Regions from separate parts of the Amycolatopsis tolypomycina genome, predicted to be linked through region 2. Evidence: riboswitches for the same ligand, from Rfam matches in the RefSeq annotation. Region 2 holds a riboswitch; each other region holds the start of a gene.

Region 1 (6,423 bases), 5.7 Mb from region 2:
AGCAGGGTGGTCTTGCCGCCCCCGTTGAGGCCGACGACGCCGACGCGCTGCCCGGCCGCGATGCCGAGGGAAACGCCGTCCAAGAGCGGGCGAACCCCGTAGGACTTGCTCACCGCCTCCAGGTTGACCAGGTTGGCCATCCGCTCAGCCGATCCTTTCCACAATGATAAAACGGGTCGCCACGACCAGTGTCGTGTCGTCCACGGTGAACTCCGGATCTTCCATGGCCGCGCGCATTTCGGCGCCCTGCCAGTAGTCCGTGTGGTCGGCGCGCCATTCGGCGACGCTGGTGAAGCCCTCGCCCTCGTCGAGCGCGTGCTGGAGGTCCACTTCGGACAGTGGAAGGATGCGGACCTCGGTGGTCTCGAGCACCGCGACCCCCTCACCTGCCGAGTCGATCATCAACTCGCGCTCGCCGACGACGGGCAGCTCTTCGCCGTACTTCTCGTACTCGGCGACCAGGCCGGTGGTCGACGTCTTCTCCCCGCGCAGGACCGCCGCCACCAGCTTGTCGCGCAGCGGGCCCGGGAACGCGAACTCGGCGTGCTTCATGCGTGCACCCGCGGCGGCGCCGGCCGCGGCGCGTCGTCGCCGCCGACGACCCGGGCGCCGGGGACCGGACCGTGGGCCACGCGGACCGTGCGGCACACACCCGCGCCCGACAGCTCGGCCGCGACCTCCACCGCCGACTGTGCGTCTTCGCAGAGGAACGCGCACGTCGGGCCGGAACCGGACACCGTGCCGGCGAGCGCGCCCGCGTTGACGCCCGCGCGGAGCGTGCGGCGCAGGTCGGGCCGCAGCGAGACCGCCGCCGCCTGGAGGTCGTTGCCCAGCAGGAGGGCCAGCTGGCGCGGGTCGCCCGAGGCCAGCGCCTCCACGACCGGCGTGTGCGAGCCGATGCGGGGCGGGTTGCCCGCCGCGCGCAGGCGGTCGAGCTCGCCGAACACCTTCGGCGTCGACAGCCCTTCGGCGGCGAAGGCCAGCACCCAGTGGAACGTGTGCCGTGACAGCACCGGGACCAGCTGCTCGCCGCGGCCGGTGCCCAGCGCGGTGCCGCCGTAGAGCGCGAACGGGACGTCGCTGCCCAGGCCGGCCGCGATCTCGGCCAGCTCGTCGCGGGTGACGTCGAGACCCCACAGCGACGCGAGCCCGACCAGCGTCGCCGCCGCGTCGGCGCTGCCGCCCGCCATGCCGCCGGCGACCGGGATGCCCTTGCGCAGCACCACCCGGACCTTCGGCTCTTCGGTGCGCCCGACGTGCGAGGCCAGCGCTTCGACCGCGCGCCAGGCCAGGTTTTCGGGGCCGGTCGGGACCGTGCCCTCCCCCTCGCCGTAGACCTCGATGCCGGGCTCTTCGGTGACCGCGACGGTCACCTCGTCGGTCAGCGACAGCGCCTGGAACACGGTGACCAGCTCGTGGTAACCGTCTTCGCGCAGGTCGTCGACCGAAAGGTGCAGGTTGACCTTGGCCGGGACCCGGACGGTGACTGGGGGCGGAACTACGGCGAGCACCCGACCAGCCTACGTGCCCGCCAATGCGCCCCAATGTGGCGTTGGTTGCGTCCAACGCACCGAACGCCACATTGGGTGCGTCTGACGCACCGAACGCCACATTGGGGCGCTTGGGGCCAGGCCAGGCCGGGTCAGGCAGCCGCCACGCCCTGCGGGCCGCGCGCGGTGTGCGTGACGTGGCCGCCGCGCTCGGCGACCCAGGCCAGCGCCGCGTCGGCGCGCTCGCCGCGGACACCCAGGCGGAAGCGGCCGACCGGCGTGTCGCCGATGCGGGTCAGGCCGCCGCCGATGGTGGCGAACTCGACGTCGAAGCGGCCGGCGGCCTCGGGCAGCAGCGCGCCCACCGAGGCGAAGCCGACCAGCACGACGTCGGCCGAGCGGTCGTAGCGCGCCACCTGCGCGCGGGTGGTCTCGATGGCGGGCAGCAGCGCCTGCGCGGTGCGGCTGGCCGGGTTCGAGATCAGGTCGAGCACCGTGCCGCGCTCGACGACCGTGCCGTCCTCCAGCACCGCGACGTCGTCGCAGACCCGGCGGACCACGCCCGCGTCCGGCGTCGTGACGACGACCGTGGTGCCCAGCTCGGAACGCGCCCGGTCGAGCACGGCGAGCACCGCGCCGGCCTCCTCCGGGTCGACACCCGCGGTCGGGTCGTCGGCCAGCAGCACGGCCGGTGCCGCCGCCAGCGCCTTCGCGACCGCGACGCGGCGGAGCTGGCCGGCGGACAGCTCATCGGGCCGCTGCGCGGCGCGCTGGGTCAGGCCGACGAGGTCGAGCAGCGAGCCGACCCGGCTGCGGCGCTGCGGGCCGTCGACGCCGAGTTGCTCCAGCGGGGAGGCGATGTTGCCGGCGATGGTGCGCTCGGCGATCAGCTCCGGCTTCGTCGAGACGACGCCGAGCTGACGGCGGATTTCGCGGAGGCGGCGGCCGTCGAGGGTGCCGGTGTTGAGGCCGTCGAGCCGGACGACGCCGCGGTCGGGGCGCTCCTGCAGCGCGATGCAGCGGGCGAGGACGGACTTGCCGGACCCGGCGGGACCGACCACGCCGAACAGCGAGCCGGCCTGGACCTCGACGCTCACGTCGTGCAGGGCGATGACGGAGTTTCCGTTGGTGGCAAAGGTTTTGGACAGGTTTTCGACGGTGATCACGAAGGCTCCAGAAAACGGGGTGCGCGCAGCGCGCGGCACCCGGCCGCAAGCGAGTTCCGTCCTGTTCGGACGGTGCATGAAGAAGAGGTGGACCGGCTAGGACGAGCTCAGTGGGAGCGTCGACATGCGGTCACGGAGCGGCGGCCTTCGTCGACAACGCGACGCCTGGTCAGGAGCAGGGGGCGGGCTACCCTCTTCATCGAAAACGGCCTCCATCGGTCCTGGCGGTAGCACCTGCCCTGTGGAGGGTGGTTGCTGCGACTTCGGCGAGCCAGGTCTCTCAGTCGCTCGGGATGGACGTACTGAGTAAAACCGATCCCGAGGAGCGAACGCAAGCCTGTTGGCCCAGATCACACGAGTGGCGGTGTCCGAATGGCGGGATCACGGGCGGAGAGGGCGTATTTTCACGCTTCCACTGTGGATTGCTAACGGGCGGCGGCGATCCGGGCGAAGTCGTGCACGTTCAGCTGCTCACCACGGGTTCGGGGATCGATCCCGGCGGCCGTCAGGAGCTCGCCGGCGCGCTCGGCCGAGCCCGCCCAGCCCGCGAGCGCGGCCCGCAGCGTCTTCCTGCGTTGTGAGAAAGCGGCGTCGACCAGGCCGAAGAGCAGCTCCCGGTCTTCGGACGCCGTCGAGTCGCCGCGTTCGAACGCGACGAGCGCGGAATCGACGTTCGGCACCGGCCAGAACACCGAGCGTGGCACGGCGGCGACCTTGCGTGCGGTGCCGTACCAGGCGAGCTTGACGCTGGGCACGCCGTAGATCCGGCTGCCGGGGCCGGCGGCCATCCGGTCGGCCACCTCGGTCTGGACCATGACGAGGCCGGTCCGCAGCGACGGGATTTCGGCCAGCAGGTGCAGCACGACGGGCACGGCGACGTTGTAGGGCAGGTTGGCGACGAGAGCGGTCGGCTCGCCCAGTTCGGCGCGCGTGACGCGCAGGGCGTCGGCGCCGACGACGGTCAGCCGGTCCGCGGCTGCCGGGCCCCGCTCGGCGACCGTCTTGGGCAGCCGTTCGGCGAGCTTGGGGTCGATCTCGACGGCGACGACCCGCGCGCCCGTGTCGAGCAGCCCGAGCGTCAGCGACCCGAGCCCGGGCCCGACCTCGAGGACGACGTCGCCCTCGCCGACGTTCGCCAGCTCGACGATCCGCCGGACGGTGTTGGGATCGTGCACGAAGTTCTGCCCGAGCTTCTTGGTCGGCCGCACGTCGAGTTCGGCCGCCAGCCCGCGGATTTCGGCCGGTCCCAGCAGTTCAACCACCGGTGGAGCTTACCGATGCGGCATCCCGCACCCGCGAAACGGCCCCCACCTCGCGAAGAGGTGAGGGCCGGTTCGAAACCGCTGTCAGGCCTTCTTGCCGCAGACCGGCCAGGCGCTGTAGCCGCCGCGGGCGTCGCGGACCTTCTCCGCGATCGCGATCTGCTGGGCCTTGGTGGCCTGGCTGGGGAGTTCGGCGTACTGGTCGCCGCCGTAGGCGTCCCACGTGCGCTTGTCGAACTGGAGGCCGCCGTAGTAGCCGTTGCCCGTGTTGATGGACCAGTTGCCGCCCGACTCGCACTGCGCGATGCGGTCCCACGAGGACGAGTCGCCGATCGGCGGGTCGGCCGGCTTCTTGGTGCCGACGCGGGTGATCTTCGGCTTGGCCGGCGTGATGATCTTCTCGGAGATGCTCTCCCGGCCGACCTCTTTGCCGTTCTTCTGCGTGACCTTGTAGGTCACTTCCTTCTCGCCGGGCGTGCCGGGGTCGTCGACCTTGGTCTTGCCCTGCTCCAGGTCCGGGTCGTCGACGCGCTGCTCGGGCGGGTCGATCGTCTCCTTCTGGACGACCGTCGACACGCCGGTGCGGCTGATGTGCACCTCGGCGCCGTCGGTCAGCTTGACGTCCAGGCCACCCTCGGCGGCGTCCTCCGGGCCCAGGGTGAGCTTGTACTCGCCCAGGAACTCCTTCGTCGTGACCGCGGTGGTCTTCACCTGCTTCGGCGCGTTGCCGCCGTCGTACAGGGTGATGTTCTTCAGGGTCTTGATCTCGACGGTGGCGCCCTGCAGGGGCAGCTCGCCGTCCTTCGGCATGGACATCCACGTGCCGGGCTTGTCCATCTCGGCCATGCCGAGCTGGGTCAGCGCGTCGCCGAGGTGGGTCGCGCGGACCCAGGAGGTGCGCTCGGTGCCGTCGACGATCAGCTTCAGCTGACGGCCGCGCTCGAGCTTGATGACGCCGCCGTCGCCGACCTCCGCCTGCGGGGAGGGCGACAGGGAGTCGTGCTCGCCGACGGACAGGCCCGCGTCCTCGAGCACCTCGCCGACGGTGTCGCCGAAGGAGTGCACGGTCTGCTGGTGGCCGTCGACGTCGACGGTGATGCTCTTGTTCATCGCCAGCGCGGCCGCGCCGCCGCCGGCGACGCTGATCATGACGCTGAGGACGGCGCCCTTGAGGAACCGGCGCTTCCAGACCTTGGTCGTCTGGCGGAGGCCCTCGTCCAGAGCCGCACGACGCGCTTCGGGGGAAGCGGTGCGGTCCTCCTCGAGGCCGTCCGGGATGACGATCGGCGGCAGGTAGGTCGTCTCGGCGTTGATGAGGCGGATCAGTTCGTCGACGTCGACGTCGATCTCGGCCATCATCGCGTCGGCGTCGGGGCCGAGCGCGGCGAGGATGTCCTGCTGCGTGATGTTCGGGTCGTCGGAGAAGTCGAGCTGGCCGTATGCGGTGTCCTCGTAATGCCGATCGAGGACGGCCGCGGAGCGCGCTCCAGCCTGTCTGCTACCTGTCACCGGGGATCGTTCCCTTTCACGAGACGACGGTCGGGGGCGCCGCCTCTACGACTGGGCGTGACAATCGGCAACTGCTGAGTGCAGTACCGACCGGCACGATCACGGGACAGTAACGGGTCGAGGCGGGTTGCGCAAACACCCCCCGGAGTGTCGTGATCTGGGTCACTCCATCAGGTGGACGAGCCGGAAACCCTGTTGTCGCAATGCGTTCACCCCGATGTGACGCTGGGGAGTCGATAGATCCGCTCGGCGGTGGTCCGGACCGCCTCGGCGACTTCGTGGACAGCTTCGCCCCTGAGCGCCGCGAGGTGACGGACGGTGTAAGCGGCGCCGAACGGCTCGTTCGGCCGCCCACGGAACGGGTGGGGGGTCAGAAACGGCGCGTCGGTCTCGACGAGGTACTGCCCCGGCGGGCAGAGCCGGGCCGCCTCGTGGAGGCCCTTCGCGTTCTTGAACGTCACCGTGCCCGCGAAGGAAAGGACAAAGCCCGCGTCGACGCACTTGCGGGCCATTTCCGCGTCCCCGGAAAAACAATGGAAAATTACGGCATTCGGCGCACCCTCTTCGGCCAGGATGCGCAACACGTCGTCGTGGGCCTCGCGGTCGTGGATCATCAGCGGCTTGCCGAGCCGCTTCGCGAGGTCGATGTGCCAGCGGAACGCCTCCTGCTGGGCGTCGTGCGGCGAGTAGTCCCAGTAGTAGTCGAGGCCGGTTTCGCCGACGGCGACCACCCGCTCGTGCCCGGCCAGCCGCTCGATCTCGGCCTGCTCGGCCTCGCCGAACTCCTTGGTCCGGGTCGGGTGGATCGCGACGGCGGCCCAGACCCGGCGGTCCCAGGTGGCGGCCTCCGCGGCCCAGCGGGCCGAGGCGAGGTCGTCGGCGACCGTGACGACGCGCGCGACGCCGGCGCGCTCGGCGCGGTCGACCATGGCCGTGACATCGGCCGCGGTGACCGCGCCGCACGCGTCGAGATGGGTGTGCGCGTCCACCACCGAC
Region 2 (6,423 bases):
AGCTGTCGGTCCAGCTGCTGGAGGTCCAGGACCCGGCCGACTACCTGTTCAGCGCGGCCGGGTACCGCCTGGAGGACGGCGAGCGCGCGGTGGTCGTGCACACCGAGATCACCAACCGCGGGGCGATCCCGTTCGCGTCGCTGCCGGACAACTACCTCGAGCTGCTCGCCGCCGACGGCACGGCGATCGGCAAGGCGCCGGTGTCGCTGACGTCCCGGCCGCCGCACAAGATCGGCGTCAAGCCGGGCGAGACGCTGGGCGGCCACACCGTGTACGTCCTGCCGGACGCCACGCGCGTGGTCTCGGTGCGCTGGAGCCCGCGGCCGGAGCCGGACGAGCGCACGCTGACCTGGTCGATCGAGGATTAGTAGCTCTCGTCGCGCAGGATCTCCAGTGCCTTCGCCAGGTCGTCCGGGTACTCCGACTCGAACTCGACCCAGCGGCCGTCCGCCGGGTGCGCGAACGCCAGCGTCTTCGCGTGCAGCCACTGCCTGCTCAGGCCGAGGTGGCGGGCCAGCACCGGGTCCGCGCCGTAGGTCAGGTCGCCGACGCAGGGGTGCCGCAGCGCCGAGAAGTGGACGCGGATCTGGTGCGTCCGCCCGGTTTCGAGCTTGATGTGCGCGAGCGACGCGGCGCGGAACGCCTCGACGACCTCATAGTGCGTCACGCTCGGGCGGCCGCCCTGGACCACGGCGAACTTGTAGTCGTGGCGGGGGTGGCGGTCGATCGGGGCGTCGATCGTGCCGCGCGTCGGGTCCGGGTGGCCCTGGACGATCGCGTGGTAGCCCTTGTCGACCGTGCGTTCCTTGAACGCGCGCTTCAGCACGGTGTACGCGTGCTCGCTCTTGGCCACGACCATCACGCCGGTGGTGCCCGCGTCGAGCCGGTGCACGACGCCCTGGCGCTCCGCCGCGCCCGAGGTCGCGATGCGCAGGCCTGCCGCGGCGAGCCCGCCGACCACGGTCGGGCCGGTCCAGCCGGGGCTCGGGTGCACGGCGACGCCGACCGGCTTCGAGATCACCACGATGTCGTCGTCGTCGTGCAGGATCTGCATGCCCTCGACCGGCTGCGCGACGACCTCGACCGGGTTCGCCGGCTCGGGCAGCGTGATCTCGAGCAGGCCGCCGCCGGAGAGGCGGTCGGACTTGCCCGCGGGACGGCCGTCGAGCAGCACGTCGCCGGCTTCGGCGAGCTCGGCGACGACCGTGCGGGACAGGCCGAGCAGCTTGGCGAGGCCGGCGTCGACCCGCATCCCGTCGAGCCCGTCGGGCACCGGGAGCATCCGCGAGCTCACGCCTGTTCCTCTTTCTTCTTGTCCTTGGTGGACGTGCCGTCGTAGTCCTTGCCGAGCAGGGACAGCAGCACGATCAGGGCGCCGCCGACGCAGATCGCGGAGTCGGCGATGTTGAAGATCGCGAAGCCCTTGCCGTTGGGGGCGAAGGCCGAGATGAAGTCGACGACGTGGCCCTGCAGCCCGCCGGGCGCGCGGAAGATGCGGTCGGTCAGGTTGCCGGTGGCGCCGGCGAGCACGAGGCCGAGGCCGATCGCCCAGCCGATCGAGCGCAGCCGCCGCGAGAGCCAGACGATCGCGATGACGACGGCGAGCGCGACGAGGGCGAGCACCCAGGTCATGCCGGTGGCCATCGAGAACGCGGCACCCGGGTTGCGGATCACCTGCAGGTAGATCAGCCCGCCGAGGATCCGGACCGGCTCCTTGCCCTCCAGGTTGGCGACGACCAGGTTCTTCGTCACCAGGTCGATCGCCCAGAACACGACGGCGACCGCGAAGACCCAGCCGACCCGCCGCTTCGGCAGCAGCGGCTTCGCCGGGACCTCCGGGTTCTCGGGCGCGTCGGCCGCAGGATCGGCCGCGGTGTCGGGCACCGCTTCGGCGGGCGCGGCGGTGTCGGGTTCGGAGTGGCTGGGCTCGGTGCTCACCGCTCCATTGTCCACGGCGCTGGTCAGGCCGCGGCGGGCCCGTCCGGACGCGGCCGCAGGAGCACGGCGAACGCGGCCGCGAGCAGGACGCCCGCCCCGCCGAGCGCGCCCGCGGCCGGGGGCTCGAACAGCGTCGCGACCAGTGCGAACACCCCGGCGACGGTGGTCAGGAACCAGCTGCGCTCGTAGGCCGCCAGCACGAGGAGGCCCAGCGTCGCGAGCAGCGGGCCGCGGACGTCGCCGTCGAGCCGGAACTGGAGGGCGCCGGCCAGGTCGAGCAGCGGGACGGCGGCCAGCGCCCCGAGCGTGCCGAGGACGAACCGGCCCGGGCGCGGTGGCCGCAGCTGCCGCCAGTACCAGGCGGCGACGGCGAGGACCACGCAGGCGAGGCCGGCGAGCCAGCCGAGCGTCGCCGACGGCACGACGTCGTACGCGACGGCGATGGCGACCGAACGCTGCTCACTCGCCAGGCCGGTGCCGCTGAGCGCGTTGTCGGCGGCCCCGTTCAGCGTGCTCTTGTTGGGGGCGGGGACCAGTTCGACGGCCACCAGCACGAGCAGCGCGAACCCCAGCGCGGCCAACGGGAACCAGGACCTCCGCGGACTCCCCATCGGGTCAGGGTATCCGGGGCTTCTGCCGCAGCAGGGCGACGAAGGCGGCGGCCAGGAGGATAATGGCCGAGGCCAGCATGCCCGCCATGTCCGCCGAGAGCACCACGGCGACCAGGGCGAACGCGGCCGTCGTCACCAGGATGAACCGGCTGCGCTCGTACGCGGCGAGGACGAGCAGGCCGAGCGCGACCAGCCACGCGGGTCCGCTGGGCAAGGGATTCCCCGTCGTGTGGAAGTCGTCCAGGGGAAGCCACAGCGCGCGGCTGTACTCGGTGGTGCCGGGCGGGACAGCCGGCCGGAGCAGGAGGTTCGCGGCTTCGGCTTGGGCCTGGCTGCGGCGCGCCAGCAGTTGCACCGCAGCCAGGCCGATCTCGGCGAATCCCAGCAGTGCCAGCGGAAACCAGAAACGCGGCCCTCTCCCCATCCGCCCAGGCTAGCGCTCAGCAGAAGGGCGGCAGCTCCCGCGGGTCGCCGACCGGCGCCCAGCGGCCGTCCACCTTCGCGTACTCCCAGCGGGCGCCGCGCGCGACGATCTGGCGCAGGGCCAGGAGCACGCGGTCGACGTGCTCCTCCGTGCTGCCGAGGCCGAGGCTGACGCGGACCGCCTGCTGCCCGTCGCCGCCGGTGACGCCGATCAAGCGCTTGGCCGCGATGTGGGCGCAGAAGGCGCCGTCGCGGACGCCGATGCCGTACTCGGCCGACAGCACGGCGGCGAGCCAGCCGGGGTCGAAGCCGTCGACGACGAAGCTGACCGTGCCGACCCGGTCGACCGGCGCGTCGAACAGCCGCAGCTCGGCGCAGCCCGGGATGCTCTCGAGACCCTTGCGCAGCCGGGCGAGCAGGGCCTGCTCGTGGTCTTCGATCGCGGCCCAGTTCTCGCTCAGGGTCTCGCACGCGACGCCGAGCGCGTACACGCCGACGGTGTTGGGCGAGCCGGCTTCGTGGCGTTCCGGGCCGGTGTTCCAGACGACGGCGTCTTCGGTGACGAGCTTGGTCGCGCCGCCGCCGGCGAGGTACGGACGGGCGGCACGCAGCCAGTCGGCGCGGCCGATCAGCGCGCCGGCACCGAAGGGGGCGTAGAGCTTGTGGCCGGACAGGGCGACGTAGTCGACGTCCAAGTCCTTGATCGAGATCCGGCGGTGCGGGGCCAGCTGGGCGGCGTCGAGCGCGACGCGGGCGCCGTGTTTCCGCGCCACGGCGGCGATTTCCGCCACCGGGAGCAGCTCACCGGTCACATTGGACGCTCCGGTGACGACGACCAGCCGCGGTCCCTGCGGGGCGTCGGCGAGTGCTTCGTCCACAGCGGACACCGCGGCCAGCCGGGTGCGCGGGGTCGGGATCCGGCGCACGTTCGGCCCCTGCCACGGCAGGAGAGCGGCGTGGTGCTCGGTGTCGAAGACGACGACCGTGGTGTGCCGCGGCAGGCTGCGCGCGAGCAGGTTGAAGGAATCGGTGGTGTTGCGGGTGAAGACGACGGTGTCGGTCCGCCGCGCGCCGACGAAGCGGCGCAGGACGTCGCGGGTGCGCTCGTAGAGCTTGGTGGAGACCTGCGAGGCGAAGCCGGCGCCGCGGTGGACGCTGGCGTACCAGGGCAGGAACTCGTCGACCTTGGTGCGGACGGCGTCGAGACAGGGGGCGCTCGCGGCGTGGTCGAGGTTGGCGTAGCCGATGGTTTCCCCGGTCACCAGCGGCACTCGCAGCGCCGCGCCCGCGACGGCGGGGATGGCGTGGTTTCCGCGGGTTTCGAGCTGGGTGCGGTCGATGGCGAGAGTCATCGGGGTGCCTCCTCGGCGATCCGGGGGACCCCGGCGAGGGGCCCGCGCTTGCCCGTCGCACGGCGCGACCGGCCCGGTCTTCACCCGGGGCACCCCACCGCGGTTGGAGGGTTGCCGGCCAGCAAGCCGGGGCTTCGCGCTGGCACTCATGACCTGAGCCAGAAGGTAACCGAGAAGGCCGTCGCCGGCCAAGTCCCGCCTCACATTCTGAGACGGCGCTCACAGAGGGTGAGTGGCAGCGCGGTCAGCGGCTCGCGCGGAAGCGGCCCGGCAGCTGGACCACCACGCCCTCCGCGACGTGCGTCGCGGTGCCCGAGTACTGCTCCGACCCCGCCGCGAACCGCCAGGCGCCCAGGGTCTTGCCGTCGATCGGCTCGCCGAGGGCCGCCGCGACCGTCGTCGACAGGCGGGCGAACGCGACGCCGTCCCAGTCGCCCGCCGCCGCGTCCGGGAGCGTCCAGAGCGTGAAGTGCACGTGGGCGCCCGTGCTGCTGCCGCCGCACGGCAGCGCGTTCCCGGTCGAACCGAGGACCGCGCCGGCCTCGACCTGCTCACCGTCGGTGACGCGGATGCCCTCCAGGTGGTAGTAGCCCGTCCGCCACCCACCCGGGTGATCGAGGGTCACCCAGTCACCGCCCGCACAGTGCTGCAGGCGGACCGTGCCGGCCAGCGGCGCCCGGACCGTCCCGTCGGCGGGGCTGAAGTCGATGGCGTTCTTGACGCCGGTGCTGCCGTCGTCGGAGTGGACGCCCGCCGAGTAGACCTGCTGGCCGGCCGCGAACGGCAACGTCAGCTCCGGAAACGGCGCGGCGGACGCCGGGGTGGCGGCGAGCCCCACCGCCGAGATGACCGCAGCAGCCAGGCCCGCCATTCGCACCGAAACGTTCACCGCACGCACTCCTCCGGCAATGTTCACTCGAACGAGCGCACATTAAGCCAAAAGAGGGACTACAGGGAAGACTGTGTGTGAATTACCGGCCGGACTCGCCCTTCCACCGGGCCAGGCGCCCGGCCCGGTCGACCGCGCGCAACCGGCGTTCGACGGCGTCGCGGACGGCGCTCGTCGTGACGACCAGCAACTGGTCGTGCTCCTGCAGCCGGCTGGTCTTCTGCGGCGTGAAGCCCGCGCCGTCGCGGACGACCAGGCTGATCGTCGCCCCGATGGGCAGCCGCAGCTCGGACAGGTACACGCCGTGCAGCTTCGACCCCGGCTGGATGCGGACCTGCAGCAGTTCCGCGCCCAGTTCGTCCAGCGGCGCGGAGTCGACCTCGATCTCGTGCGCCTCGGACTTCTTGGCCAGCCCGAGCTTGCGCGCGAGCGGGCCGAGCGTCGCCCCCTGCACCAGCGTCAGCACGATGACCAGCACGAACACCGCGTCGACCAGCCGCTGCGCGCCCGGCAGGCCCTGCGACAGCGGGATCATGGCGAGCACGATCGGCACGGCACCGCGCAGCCCGGCCCACGACAGGAACGCCTGTTCCCGCCACGGCAGGCGGAACGGCAGCATCGACAGCACGACCGACAGCGGCCGCGCCAGCAGCAGCACGACGGCGCCCGCGACCAGGCCCGGCACGATCGCGTCGAGCAGCCGGCCCGGCGAGGCGAACAGGCCGAGCAGCACGAACAGCCCGATCTGCGCCAGCCACCCGAGCCCCTCGGCGAACGAGAGCGTGTCCGACCGGTGTGGCAGCCGCGAATTGCCGAGCACCAGCGCGGCAACGTAGGTGGCGAGCAGCCCGGACGCGTGCAGCAGCTGCCCGGACGAGTACGCGACGACGCACACCGCGACCGTGGCCAGCGGGTAGAGACCGGTCGCCGGCAGCGCGGCCCGGCGCAGCGCGATCCCGCCGAGCCAGCCGAAGGCCAGGCCGATGACCAGGCCCGCCGTCAGCTCGTAGACCACCAGCAGCGGCAGCGTCCAGTCCACAGTGGTGCCTTCGGCCAGCACCACGACGGCGATGTACGCCGGCGCGTCGTTGATCCCCGACTCGAGTTCGAGCGCGCCGGTGAGCCGTTTTCCGATTCCCGCCGTGCGCAGCACCGAAAACACCGCGGCCGCGTCGGTCGAGGCGAGCACCGCGCCCCACAGCAGGGCCAG
Region 3 (6,423 bases), 4.2 Mb from region 2:
ACAACGTCATGCTGTGGGACGACCGCGCAGCCGGGTTCGCCGAGCTGTTCCGGGTGCTGCGCCCCGGCGGCAGGCTCCTGCTGTCCGCGCACGAGAAGTGGCTGCCCGTGAGCAGGCACGTCCTGGCCGACGAAGCGGCCGCCGCGGGCTTCGCCGACCTGCAGACCTGGACCTGGGAGCCACCGGGCTTCGCGGCGCTCGCCGCGCAGCTGCGCGGGGTCAAGCCCGCCTAGCGGGTGTCCGTGCGGATCGGGTGGCCCTCGGGCACCTCGACCAGCACGATGCGCGTACCGTCCGGATCGGCGATCCAGGCCTCGTCGAGGCCCCACGGCATCCGTTCGGCGTCGCGCACCGGTTCCAGACCCTTCGCCTTGAGGTCCGCGAGGGTGCCGGCGAGGTCCCGGACCTGCAGCCAGAGCACCAGATCGGGTGACGAGCCCGTCTCGCCCGCGCCGGAGACCTCGAGGGAGCCGTGGCCGAGGAAGAACACGGTGCCGCCGGGGAACTCCCGCTCCACGGCCAGGCCCAGGGTGTCGCGGTAGAACGCCGTCGACGCGGCGACGTCGCGCGGGCGGATCAGCAGCCGGCTCTTCAGGATCTCCATCCGACCATCCCTACCGGACGGGCTCAGGCGGCCGCAATCGCCGCGATGCCGGACAGCACGATGACCGATCCGGCGAGCCGCCGCACGGCGTTCTGCTCGCCCAGCACCAGCCACGCGGCGAGGCCGCCGAGCACGATGCTCAGCTCCCGCGCCGGCGCGACCAGGCTGACCGGCGCCATGGTGAGGGCGAACAGCACGAGGATGTAGGCGACCGGCGACAGCACGGCGACGACCAGCACCTCGCGGCGGTGTTCGCGCCAGACCCGCGCGACCTCGGCGCGATCGGCCAGCGCACCGGGGACGAGCAGCACGCTCTGCAGGATCGAGCCGAGGCCGAAGTAGACGACCGGCGGCACGCCGAGGCCGGTCACGGAGTGCGCGTCCCAGAGGGTGTAGCCGGCGATGACGGCGCCGGTCAGGAGGCCGTAACCGATGCCGGCCTTCACCGCCCGCGGGTCGTCGGCCGCGCGGCCGGTGCTGATCACCAGCACCCCGGCGACGACCAGGAAGGCCCCGGCCAGGCCGAGCGGGCCGGGCCGTTCGCCGAGCACCAGGACGGCGGCGAGCACGGACAGCAGCGGCCCGGTGCCGCGCGCGACGGGGTAGACGACGGAGAGGTCGCCGACCCGGTACCCGCGCTGCAGCACGATGCCGTAGGCGATGTGCAGGCCGGCGGTGACCACGGCGGCCAGCAGCCAGCTCCACTGTGGACGGTCGGCGCCGACGGCGAGCAGCACCACCGTGATCGGCAGCATCAGGACGGCACCGGCGGTGTAGTAGAGCCAGACGAACTGGGTGCCACCGGAGGAAATCCGCTTGGCGGCGAGGTTCCACACGGCGTGCACGACGGCCGCGACGAGGACCAGGGACAAGGCGGTGGCGTTCACGGGATCCCTTCGGGCTTTCCGCGCGCGCGGAAAGCAGGTCCTCCAGGCTTTTGCCCCGTCAGATGAACGACCGGCCGTCCGGGCCCGCCGATGGTGCCGCTCGGACCAGCCCCGCCGGCCCTGGTTGTGTGGTGCTGTTTCTTTCCCGGGCGTGCGGACCGGCGGCGGAACCCTAGGCACTGACCACGGTCGAGGGTACTCCCGGCGCCGGGCGACGGCGGCCAGGCTGTTAGAGTGGTCGCTCGCTGCCCGTGCGGCATTCCGTCATGGAGGAAACCCGGGTTCACCGGGGCCACTTCAGCGCGGCAGCGATCTCACCGAGTGAAACAGGAGTTGCCCTATGGCCAACATCAAGTCGCAGATCAAGCGCATCACGACGAACGAGAAGGCGCGTCAGCGCAACCAGGCGATCCGGTCCTCGGTGAAGACCGCGATCCGCAAGGTCCGCGAAGCCGCCGAGGCCGGCGACAAGGCCAAGGCCGCCGAGCTGCAGCGCGACGCCGCCCAGAAGCTGGACAAGGCCGTCTCGAAGGGCGTCATCCACGCCAACCAGGCCGCCAACAAGAAGTCGGCGCTGGCCAAGCGCGTCAACGCGCTCTGACCTGCTTGATTTCTGGAAAGGCCCCGGCTTCGGCCGGGGCCTTTCTCGCGTCCGGGGGTGCGGCCTGGCGGGTGGTGGGGTGAGCGCGGCCACACGGAACCCGCGGGGCTCGGAGGGTCGCGGAGACCGGCGGTAGCCGGCACGGCCGGTCACGGTGGTCGGCGGCAGCCCGCGCCGTCGGGTGCAGGGCCGCAGGCTTGGCGCACCGGCTCGGCGAAGGTCAGCAGCGCCCACTGTTCCCGCTCTGCCCGCGCGTCGGTCAGCGGTCGCCCTTGGCGGCCGCCACCTCCAGGACCGCTCGCTCCAGTGCGTAGCCCGGGTCTGCCGCCACGCCCTTGACCTCGGCGTTCAGCCGTGCGACCACGCGCATCGCCGTCGCCAGGCCGTCGGGGTTCCAGCCGCGGGACTGGCCCTGTGCCTTGCGGATCTTCCAGGGCGGCATGCCGAGCTCGCCCGCCAGCTGGTTCGGATTGCCCCGGCCGGCGCCGGAGACCCGGGCGATCGTGCGGACCGCGTCGGCCAGTGCGTCGGCCACCAGGACGTGCGGGACGCCGAGCTGCATCGCCCAGCGCAGGGACTCCAGCGCCGCCGCCCGGTCGCCGCTGACCGCCTTCTCCGCGACCGCGAAGCCGGTCACGTCCGCGCGGCCGCGGTGGTAGCGGCGGACCGCGTCGGCGTCGACCGCGCCGCCCGTGTCCGCGACCAGCTGCGTCGCCGCCGAGGACAGTTCCCGCAGGTCGGAGCCCACCGCGTCGAGGAGGGCCGCGACGCCCGCCGGGTCGATCTTGCCGCCCACCCGGCGGACCTCGTGGCGCACGAACTGCTCCCGCTCGGCGGGCTTGGTCAGCTTCGGGCACTCCGTGACCTCGGCGCCGGCCTTCTTCAGCACCGCCGGGAGCGACTTGCCCGCCTTGCTGCGGCCGCCGCCGGTGTGCACGACGACGAGCACGACCCCGTCCGCCGGGTCCTTCAGGTAGGCCGCGACGGCGTCGGACAGCTCCTGCGAGATGTCCTGCGCCGACTCGAGGACGATCACCCGGCCTTCGCTGAACAGCGACGGGCTCACCAGTTCGGCCAGCTCGGGGGCTGTGAGATCGGACACCCGGACCCGCGTCAGCTCCGCCGTCGCGTCCGTCGCGCGGGCGGCGGCGAGCGTCTCGCGGACGGCCCGCTCGATCAGCAGTTCTTCCTCCCCCAGCACCAGGTGCAGCGGGGCCGGGGCGGTGGCTTGCGCGGTCACCCGGGAATCCTCTCACTTGCGCTTCCGTGCCCCCGCTCCGGTGATGTCGAGCGGGCACCGTGGCACGGCCCGCGCACGATGTCGTACGGTGTAGCCGAGGCAGCCGCCCCGGAACTTCCGGCGTGCGTGCACCGACAACCGAATACCGCTCATCCAGAGGGGCAGAGGGAACGGCCCGACGAAGCCCCGGCAACCGGCGTACAGCCCGTCATCCTGCAAACGCGGGATAGCTGACGACCACGGTGCCAATTCCGGCCCGCTTCGGCGGGGCAGATGAGGAAAGGAACCTCGCGATGACCGCCACCCTCGGCACGACCTCCACCACGAAGACCCCGGATCTGGGCCCGGCCGTCGAACTGGTGTCGAAGGAAGAGGGCCACCGGCAGCCGCTCGCTCCGGAATTCGTCTCCGCCGAAGACTTCTCGCCGCTCGAGGTCGCCTACGACTTCGGCCGCGTCCGCCGCGAAGACATCGAGGCCGGCCCCAAGAACATCTGGCGCTACAAGAAACTCCTTCCTGTTCCGTCCAACGTCGAAGAGATCCCGAACACCGAGCCGGGTGCGACGCGGCTGGTGCGCGCCGACCGCCTCGCCAAGGAACTCGGCCTCAAGCGCGTGTGGGTCAAGGACGACACCGGCAACCCGACGCACTCGTTCAAGGACCGCGTCGTCGCCGTCGCCCTGGCCGCGGCCCGCGAGTTCGGCTTCGAGGTGCTCGCGTGTCCGTCGACCGGCAACCTGGCCAACGCGACGGCCGCCGCGGCGGCCCGTGCCGGCTGGCGGTCGGTCGTGCTGATCCCGAAGACCCTCGAGCGCGCCAAGATCCTCACCACCGCGGTGTACGACGGCGACCTCCTCGCCATCGACGGCAACTACGACGACGTCAACCGCCTCGCCACCGAGCTCGCGGGTGAGCACCCGAAGTGGGCGTTCGTCAACGTGAACGTCCGGCCGTACTACTCGGAGGGCTCGAAGACGCTGGCCTTCGAGGTCGCCGAGCAGCTCGGCTGGCGCATCCCGCCGCAGATCGTCGTGCCGATCGCCTCCGGTTCGCAGCTGACCAAGGTGGACAAGGGTTTCCGCGAGCTGGGTCAGCTCGGTCTCGTGGACGCCAGCCCGTACAAGGTGTTCGGCGCGCAGGCCACCGGCTGCTCGCCGGTGTCGGCCGCGTTCCGCGAAGGCCACGACGTGGTCCAGCCGGTGAAGCCGGACACCATCGCCCGCTCGCTGGCGATCGGCAACCCGGCCGACGGCCCGTACGTGCTCGACATCGTCAACCGCACCGGCGGCGCGATCGAGGACGTCTCCGACGAAGAGGTCGTCGAGGGCATCCGCCTGCTGGCCCGCACCGAAGGCATCTTCACCGAGACGGCGGGCGGGGTCACCGTCGCCACGGCGAAGAAGCTGGTCGAGACGGGCAAGCTGGACCCGGACGCCGAGACCGTCCTGCTGATCACCGGCGACGGCCTCAAGACCCTCGACGCCATCGAGAACCACGTGGGCCCGAAGGCGACGCTGCCGCCGTCCGCGGCCGCGGTGAACGAGGCGCTCGGCTACTGATCACCGCCGGGGCGGGCCACGCGGCTCGCCCCGGCGAACGATCGCCGGGGCCGCCCGCTCGCCGACCACCGCGGTGTCGCCGTCCACGTCGGTCCGGGCGACCAGCGCGCCGAGCGCCCCCAGCGTGTCCATTGTGGACTTACTCGGGTGGCCGTACGTGTTCCCCGCACCCACGCTGACCAACGCCACCCGCGGAGCCACCGCCGCGAGGAACGAAGGCAGCGAGTAGCGGCTGCCGTGGTGGGGCACCTTCAACACCTCCGCCGTCAGATTTCCGATGTCGGCCAGCAGATCCGCCTGCGCGGCCAGTTCGACGTCGCCGGTCAGCAGGACCCGGCCCGCCGTGGTCTCCGCGCGGAGCACCACCGAGCTGTTGTTGATCGTCGTGCCGTCCTGTGGATCCGTCTGCCGCGCCGGGACGTACCGCGGGCCCAGGACGTCGAGCGCCAGGCCCGGCCAGCCGAGCCGCTCGCCCGGGTTGAGCTCTACCAACGGCACCGCCCGCCGGGCTGCCTCGGCGGCGACCTGGCGCCACGCCCACCCCGGTGACCGCCCGGGGCCGACGGCGATCGCGCCGACCGCGCGGCCGTCGAACACCGAGGTGAGGCCACCGATGTGGTCGGCGTGCAGGTGGCTCAGCACCAGCAGCGGGATCCGGTCGATCCCGAGCCGGTGCAGGCACTCGTCGACCGGGCCCGGCTCCGGTCCGGCGTCCACGACGACCGCCCGGCCCGGTTCGGCGGTCGCCAGCACGACCGCGTCGCCCTGGCCGACGTCGCACTCGACCATCGCCCAGTTCCGCGGCGGCCACGCCGGCGCCAGCACCCGGACCGGCACGAACACCAGCAGCGCACCGGCGACGACCGCCGCCATCAACACCCGCAGGCACCGATGCCGGGCCGCCAGCACCAGCACGCCCAGCACGGCCGCGGCGAGGAGCCCGCCCAGCCAGCCACCGGGCCAGGCGATGACCGCGCCCGGTGCCCGCGCGCCGTGCCGGGCGACCGTGATCAGCCACTCGGCCTCCGGGTCGGCCAGGTGCACCAGGACCTTCCCGGCGCCCGGCCACCACGGGCCGGTGACCGTCGCCAGCACACCAAGCACCGTCGCCGGGGCGACGACGGGCGCGGCGAGGACGTTGGTCAGCACCGAAACCAGGCTCACCGACCCCGCCATGCCGGCCAGCACCGGCGCCGTCACCAGGAAAGCCGCCAGCGGGACCGCCAAGCCCTCCGCGAACCCCGGCGGGATCCCGCGACGCACCAGCGCGCCGGCCCAGCGCGGCGCGAGCAGCACCAGGCCGCCGGTGGCGCACACCGACAGGGCGAACCCGAAGTCCGTGGCCATCGCGGGATCCGACACCACCAGGAGGCACACCGCGAAGGCCAGCGCGGGCAGCGCCGAACCCCGCCGTCCCAGCGCCAGTGCCAGCAACGCCACGGCCGCCATGACGCCCGCACGCAGCACGCTCGGCTCCGGGCCGACCAGGACGAGGAAGCCGGCCAGGCACGTCCCGGCCGCCGCGGCCGACA

The links. Region 2 has a riboswitch for S-adenosylmethionine ahead of BLW76_RS18315 (aminotransferase class V-fold PLP-dependent enzyme). Riboswitches for the same ligand answer to the same signal wherever they lie in the genome.
Region 1: linked by a shared signal. The riboswitch ahead of BLW76_RS43380 (methionine ABC transporter ATP-binding protein) and the one ahead of BLW76_RS18315 (aminotransferase class V-fold PLP-dependent enzyme) in region 2 are both predicted to bind S-adenosylmethionine.
Region 3: linked by a shared signal. The riboswitch ahead of thrC (threonine synthase) and the one ahead of BLW76_RS18315 (aminotransferase class V-fold PLP-dependent enzyme) in region 2 are both predicted to bind S-adenosylmethionine.

What each region holds. Positions count from the first base shown of each region.
Region 1 covers NZ_FNSO01000004.1:7,336,128-7,342,550, forward strand. Annotated here, with positions in the region: gene BLW76_RS43365 (ABC-F family ATP-binding cassette domain-containing protein) at 1-140, opposite strand, end outside; gene BLW76_RS43370 (ASCH domain-containing protein) at 145-552, opposite strand; gene BLW76_RS43375 (4-(cytidine 5'-diphospho)-2-C-methyl-D-erythritol kinase) at 549-1,511, opposite strand; gene BLW76_RS43380 (methionine ABC transporter ATP-binding protein) at 1,643-2,656, opposite strand; SAM riboswitch class I at 2,866-2,956, opposite strand; gene rsmA (16S rRNA (adenine(1518)-N(6)/adenine(1519)-N(6))-dimethyltransferase RsmA) at 3,082-3,918, opposite strand; gene BLW76_RS43390 (resuscitation-promoting factor) at 4,003-5,427, opposite strand; gene BLW76_RS43395 (TatD family hydrolase) at 5,637-6,423, opposite strand, start outside.
Region 2 covers NZ_FNSO01000004.1:1,637,777-1,644,199, reverse strand. Annotated here, with positions in the region: gene BLW76_RS18340 (AsnC family protein) at 1-368, shown strand, start outside; gene BLW76_RS18335 (RluA family pseudouridine synthase) at 365-1,294, opposite strand; gene lspA (signal peptidase II) at 1,291-1,938, opposite strand; gene BLW76_RS49170 (hypothetical protein) at 1,962-2,549, opposite strand; gene BLW76_RS18320 (hypothetical protein) at 2,554-2,973, opposite strand; gene BLW76_RS18315 (aminotransferase class V-fold PLP-dependent enzyme) at 2,990-4,324, opposite strand; SAM riboswitch class IV at 4,364-4,478, opposite strand; gene BLW76_RS18310 (M23 family metallopeptidase) at 4,569-5,213, opposite strand; gene BLW76_RS18305 (potassium/proton antiporter) at 5,296-6,423, opposite strand, start outside.
Region 3 covers NZ_FNSO01000004.1:5,793,786-5,800,208, forward strand. Annotated here, with positions in the region: gene BLW76_RS36210 (class I SAM-dependent methyltransferase) at 1-233, shown strand, start outside; gene BLW76_RS36215 (VOC family protein) at 230-604, opposite strand; gene BLW76_RS36220 (DMT family transporter) at 628-1,491, opposite strand; gene rpsT (30S ribosomal protein S20) at 1,832-2,092, shown strand; gene holA (DNA polymerase III subunit delta) at 2,352-3,332, opposite strand; SAM riboswitch class I at 3,479-3,612, shown strand; gene thrC (threonine synthase) at 3,626-4,891, shown strand; gene BLW76_RS36240 (ComEC/Rec2 family competence protein) at 4,892-6,423, opposite strand, start outside.